DNA from 3 places in the Pelistega sp. MC2 genome. Region 1 is predicted to be linked to each of the others. Evidence: predicted binding sites of a transcription regulator. Region 1 holds the regulator's gene; each other region holds the start of a gene.
The links. The regulator HrcA, encoded in region 1, represses chaperone genes, less so after heat shock. The targets are predictions, from matches to a motif close to TTAGCACTCNNNNNNNNNGAGTGCTAA.
Positions count from the first base shown of each region.

Region 1 (2,279 bases):
CAATCATTCCACCTCGTCCAGAACGACTTAATACAATATCGTTAAGGGCTAAATCAGTTGTTAAGACTTTTTTATCACGGATAATCGAGCCTTCGAGTAGAGTCCGTTTTTCAATAGTGAATTTGCCATCTAATACGGATTTAACGGCATTGATGGAGTCATTAACAGGGATATCTGTGATAAATCCCAAACGTCCATGGTTGATGCCTAATAAAGGAACAGCATATTTACATAAATCTCTCGCTGCACCAAGCATAGTCCCGTCACCACCCATCACAATGACCAAATCAGCTAATTGACCTATCTGATCCAACGAACCTGTTTGGTATTCTTTTACTCCTGTGTTGAGGGCGGTATCTTTTTCAATAATCACGCGAATATTTGCTTGCTCCAAAACTTGCGCTAATTCGCGTAAAGGGGCATCCATACCAGAATCTTTATAACGTCCAATAAGAGCAACTATTGAAAAATGCATAGGTAAACCATATAAAATAAGTAGAATGAAAGTTCTTTATGTTGTTATTGTACTGATGTTTTAGAAATTTCATAAACTCTACGATAAAAAAATCATATTTATTCGGATAGCCATGGACGAACGATCAAATCATTTATTAACTGCTTTAATTGAACGCTATATTGAGGACGGTCAACCAGTCGGCTCAAAAGCGCTAGCCGGCTTATTTAAGCTTTCACCTGCAACTATTCGCAATGTGATGGCAGAGCTAGAGGCGCAGGGGTTAGTGCATAGTCCCCATACTTCAGCAGGTCGAGTGCCTACACCCAAAGGTTATCGTATATTTGTGGATAGGTTATTAGCGGTTAAATCATTTAGTACAGAATACTCAGACGAATTAAGCCATGCTTTTACGGATAATTCACCGAGCCAGGCATTAAATACAGCGGCTACCCTAATGTCCAATTTGACTCAGTTTGCTGGAATAGTGGTAACGCCACAACGTTCGCAAATTTTCAGGCATATTGAATTTATTCGTTTATCCGAAAAAAGAGTGTTGTTAATCATCGTCACGCCAGAGGGTGAGGTACAAAATAGGATTTTGAGTGTAAATAAAAACTATTCGGAAGCTGAGTTGATGAATGCGTCCAATTTTTTTAATCAGCATTTTTCAGGAAAGTCATTTCAGGTGGTCAAACAAGAATTAGCAGCTCAGCTTAAGCTTTTACAGGAAGATATTTCCAATTTGATGCAGGCAACCATTGAATATGCCGATGAGTATCGCACAGATAATATGTTGGTGTCAGGGGAGCGACATTTATTAAATATTTCTGATATTGCGTCAGATATGAATCGTCTAAAACAGACATTTTCGCTTTTTGAAGAAAAAACAGAGTTGATGCAATTATTAGATTTATCTTCTCATTCGCAAGGCGTGCAGATTTATATTGGTGGTGAGTCACACTTAGTTCCTTTGGAAGAGTTGGCAGTTGTGACAGCACCTTATGCAGTTGATGGTAAAATTGTGGGTTCGTTAGGCGTGATTGGTCCTAGTCGTATGTCTTATGATAGGGTAATTCCTATTGTAGATATTACCGCCCGCTTATTATCAAATGCATTGAGTCAATAGAATAGTTATGAATACAACGCCTATAGGTGTCTTGTTGGTTAATTTAGGCACACCAGAAAGCTTTCAAGTTAAAGATATTCGTCAATATCTAAAGCTTTTCTTATCTGATCCTCGGGTAGTCGAGTTGCCTAAATGGTTGTGGCAACCAATTTTACGAGGATTGATTCTTCCGTTTAGAGCCCCAAAATTGGTACATAAATACCGTAGCATTTGGCTGAAAGATGGATCGCCATTATTTGTTTATACTCAAGCACAAGCTAAGGCATTGCAGCAAGAGCTTGCAACTGAAAATGTTGTGGTAGATATGGCTATGCGTTATGGGAATCCGGACTTGGGAAGTGCAATAGAACGATTAAAAAAACAAGCCTGTGAGCGTATTCTTATTGTTCCGATGTACCCTCAGTATGCGGCAAGTACGACAGCGACGTTATTTGACCGAGTGGCTGAGCTTTCTAAGACGTGGCGTGAACAGCCTGACTATCGATTTATTAAACGGTTTTGCGCTCATCCTGATTATATTCAAAGTCTATCTACTAAGATTGCTCGGTACTGGGATAAAAACGGTACACCACAACGGTTATTATTGAGTTTTCATGGTTTGCCACAACGAGCTGTGGACTTGGGGGATCCTTATCAACAAGATTGCCAACAAACAGCTGCTTTGTTAAGAGACGCATTATCCGTTTATAATGTGCC
Region 1 is NZ_LT628274.1:625,052-627,330, reverse strand. It holds gene BQ4443_RS04690 (NAD kinase) at 1-475, opposite strand, end outside; gene hrcA (heat-inducible transcriptional repressor HrcA) at 588-1,583, shown strand; gene hemH (ferrochelatase) at 1,591-2,279, shown strand, end outside.

Region 2 (2,279 bases), on a different contig from region 1:
TCGATACGTTTAGCTTGACCTAATTGTTCAAGAGTTGCTGTTTCTAAAGAAAGACCTGTTTCTTCAGAAATCACTGTACCGTTAGTAAGGATAGCGATATCTTCAAGCATTGCTTTACGACGATCACCAAAACCAGGTGCTTTAACAGCAGTAGTTTTTAAGATACCACGAATATTGTTTACTACTAATGTTGCTAATGCTTCACCTTCAACGTCTTCTGCAATGATTAATAGAGGACGGCTAGTTTTAGCAACTTGCTCTAATAGAGGTAATAGGTCACGGATGTTACTAATTTTTTTGTCAAAAATTAGTACGAATGGGTCATCAAGAGCAGCGATTTGTTTTTCTTGATTGTTGATGAAGTATGGAGATAGGTAACCACGGTCAAATTGCATACCTTCAACAACGTCTAATTCATTTTCTAATGATTTGCCGTCTTCAACAGTGATTACACCTTCTTTACCAACTTTATCCATTGCATTAGCGATGATTTCACCGATTGATGTATCGCTATTTGCAGAGATAGACGCAACTTGTGCAATTTCTTTAGAAGTTGAGCTTGGACGAGATAATTTGTGTAACTCTTCAACAGCTACTGCAACCGCTTTATCAATACCACGTTTTAGGTCCATTGGATTGATACCTGCAGCAACGTATTTTAAACCTTCTTCTACGATAGCTTGAGCTAATACAGTCGCTGTTGTAGTACCGTCACCAGCGTTGTCAGATGTTTTAGCCGCAACTTCTTTTACTAATTGCGCACCAATGTTTTCAAATTTGTCTTTTAATTCAATCTCTTTAGCAACAGAAACACCGTCTTTTGTTACTGTAGGAGCGCCGAAAGAACGTTCTAGTACAACGTTACGACCTTTAGGACCTAATGTTGTTTTTACAGCATTAGCTAAAATGTTTACACCACGTACGATACGTGTACGAGCATCATCACCAAAAAATACTTGCTTTGCAGCCATGTTTGATTCCTTTAAGATTGCTTTGATTGTTCAAAGCGATAAATTAATTTTTAAGTTAAAAGCAGAAATTAAGCAAATACAGCTAAGATTTCTTCTTCACGAACAACTAATAATTCTTCGCCATCAACTTTAACAGCTTGACCAGCGTATTTACCAAATAACACTTTGTCGCCAACTTTTAAGTCAACAGGGATAATTTGACCGTTATCGGCTTTTTTGCCTGGGCCAACAGCAATAACTTCACCTAAGTCTTGTTTCTCTTCTGCGCTACCTGCAAGGATAATGCCAGATTCTGTAGTTTTTTTGTTGTCAACACGTTTGATAATAACGCGATCTTGTAATGGACGTAATGACATGGAAAGCTCCTGGTTGTCAAAAAATAAGTATAAAAAATTTTTCTGGATTAGGTTTAGCACTCTAACCCCTTGAGTGCTAATTATAGGGGTGATTTTTGACATTTCAAGGGGGTATGATTAATTTGTTACATTTTTAATACTTTTCTCTTCTTAAATAAGAAGAGTGAATATAAAAGGCTCTATCTTTATCTCAAGATAGAGCCTTACTTTTTAATAAGATACCAATCTATGAAGATTAACGTACTGGTAATCCGTAGTGTAAACCACCGTTAATCCATAAATTATTTAGACCACGAGGGATTTTTAAAGGACTATTTTGACCCACATTACGTTCAAAACTTTCGCCATAGTTACCGACTTGCTTAATTAGGTTATAGGCCCATTTTTCATCTAAGCCTAAGTTTTTACCGGAGCCTTCAGTTACGCCAAGTAAGCGTTGAATATTTGGGTTAGTACTTTTTAATTGTTCATCTACATTTGCACTAGTCAAACCAAGCTCTTCGGCATTTAGCTGTGCTTGAAGTGTCCATTTTACAATGTTGTACCATTGATCATCCCCTTGACGCACAAAAGGACCTAAAGGTTCTTTAGAAATTAACTCTGGTAATACTTCGTAATCGTCTGGATTAGAGAGGCGAGAAATACGGATAGATGCTAGACCTGATGCATCTGTGGTGTATACATCACAGCGACCAGAAGCAAAAGCATTGACGACTTCATTGAATTGATCAAAGACAACAGGGGTGTATTTAATATTGTTTGCACGAGCCCAGTCTGCCATAGTATTTTCATTAGAAGTACCTGTTTGCATACATACTGTTGCACCATCTAATTCTTTGGCACTTTTAACACCTAATTTTTTAGAGACTAGGAAGCCCTGACCGTCATAGAAATTAACACCAGGAGATTGGATGCCCAAAGCTGTATCTCGTTGTTGAGTAACTGTTGTATT
Region 2 is NZ_LT628275.1:184,318-186,596, forward strand. It holds gene groL (chaperonin GroEL) at 1-971, opposite strand, end outside; gene BQ4443_RS06400 (co-chaperone GroES) at 1,040-1,327, opposite strand; gene BQ4443_RS06405 (amino acid ABC transporter substrate-binding protein) at 1,563-2,279, opposite strand, start outside.
Region 2: a site for HrcA is predicted at 1,381-1,407, ahead of BQ4443_RS06400 (co-chaperone GroES). Genes of this name have one in related genera too.

Region 3 (2,279 bases), on a different contig from region 1:
AAGAATAAGAGATTTCTTGGAGAAAAATTTGACAGTTTGGGTGTGACCTTGCATAGAAAAGTCAACTTCAAGCTATCACACAAAAACAAGGCAACTCGTAGAGTTGCCTTGTTGTACTTCAATAATTAGTGAGTCATTAAGCGGCTTGTGCTTCTAACACTTGACGCATTTTTTTGATTGCCGCATTTTCAATTTGACGTACGCGTTCAGCTGAGACGCCGTATTGTGAGGCTAACTCTTGGAGTGTTTTGCCTTCGCCGTCATCTTGTAACCAACGAGATTCAATAATATCGCGAGAGCGATCATCAAGTTTATCTAAAGCTGCAGTAATTCCCTGAGTTTGTAAGTCATAACGATAACGTTGGGCAAGTACCTGACCTGGCTCGTGTTGCCCATCATCAGATAGGTAAGTGATAGGGGCAAAATCATCTTCATCGTCATTAGAAGACTCAAGTGCCATATCACGTCCAGAAAGACGGACTTCCATCTCAGCGACTTCTTCTGGTTTTACGTTAAGTTTTTCTGCAATACCTTGGATTTGGGATGGATCTAAGGTTTGTCCATCTGGACGCATACTACGTAAGTTAAAGAACAGTTTGCGTTGAGCTTTGGTCGTTGCTACTTTAACTAAACGCCAGTTACGAATAATGTATTCATTGATTTCTGCTTTAATCCAGTGGACAGCAAAGGAAACTAAACGCACGCCATGAGATAAGTCAAAGCGTTTTACGGCTTTCATCAAACCGATATTACCCTCTTGGATAAGGTCCGCATGAGCAATACCATAGCCTAAATATTGGCGAGAAATTGACACAACAAGGCGTAGGTGAGAAAGGATTAAAGATTTTGCCGCTTCTAAATCACCATTAGCTTGTAGGCGTTCTGCAAAGTCTCTTTCTTGTTCTGGAGTAAGCACAGGGATACGATTGACAGCGCTGATATAAGCTTCAATCGAACCCATGGCGCCAGGATTAGCTACCGCCATTGCTACATTATTTTGTAGTGCAAGTGATTGATTTGTCATGGTATTTTCCTATGAAAATGTTTATGTTAGGTATTATTTTAGCACTCTTGTGGTTAGAGTGCTAATATTTTCAATACCTCACAGGTCTTAATTGGTTTCAGTGTGTAACACCATTCACAGAGGAGCTAAATTACTATAAAAATCAAGTAAATAACATAAAAATCAAGCGGAAAATATAGAAAAAAGCGATAATGATGTCTTTGTAGGTAAAGTAAGGTTATATGGCCAGATTAGCACGTCTCTATGCTCCAAACACTTGTCAGCTAGTTCAAGCAAAACTACTCCCCCACATTGCTAGTTTATCCGATGAGTATCAATTAAAGCCTAAGTTATTAGCTTGGTTAGAGGAGCTAAGTGTACGGTATCAATTACCTATTCATGCATGGTCAATTACCAATGAGGGGATATATTTTTTAAGTACCCCTCCTAATGAGCGTACGATTTCTCAAGTTGTCCAGGCATTGGGACGCTATTTAGCTTCTAGTTTACGCTTAGGTGCTGTATTTGCATCAAGATATCGTTCTTGTTTGGTTGAAGAGGGTGATCATTATTTGGCTTGCATGATTTGGTTAGAGATGTATCTTCATCACAAAGAAGGCATAGAGCAACCGGATTTGCTTCCATGGACGTCTGCTGGTGTGCATACGGGACGCATAAATAAAGATTTAAAATGGTTAACTGATCATCATGATTATTGGGTACTAGGGAATACTTCTTTTGAGCGTCAGGCACGTTATAAAAGTCTTTGTGAAGAAGGATTAAGTCATTCTAGGATTTTGGATATAGAAGCTGCCATCCATGGGCAATGGGCATTGGGAAGCGATAGTTTTATTGAAAAAATAGCCCCGTTTGCTAGTCGTCGTGTGTTACCGAGTAAACGAGGCCGTCCACGAAAAGAAACATTGTTAAAGAATAATTAATACCTTAATCCTGAGGTGTTACTCTTAACGTATTCATTTAATTTGGAAAAAAATATGTCCACAGATTTTGCTTCATTGCCGCTAAGTGCTGCTCAATTACATAATTTAAAGGAGTTGGGTTATACCCAAATGCGTCCAATACAAGCTCAAAGCCTGCCTGCTATTTTGGAAGGTAAGGATGTGCGTGGGCAGGCGGAAACGGGTAGTGGAAAGACCCTTGCCTTTGGTTTAGGGATTGTTCAAAAAATTAACCCTGCTTTTTTTGGGGCTCAAGGAATTGTGCTGTGTCCAACACGAGAGTTGGCTGATCAAGTTGCACAACAAATTCGTAAATT
Region 3 is NZ_LT628273.1:83,876-86,154, forward strand. It holds gene rpoH (RNA polymerase sigma factor RpoH) at 137-1,024, opposite strand; gene BQ4443_RS00490 (hypothetical protein) at 1,246-1,944, shown strand; gene dbpA (ATP-dependent RNA helicase DbpA) at 1,999-2,279, shown strand, end outside.
Region 3: a site for HrcA is predicted at 1,063-1,089, ahead of rpoH (RNA polymerase sigma factor RpoH). Genes of this name have one in related genera too.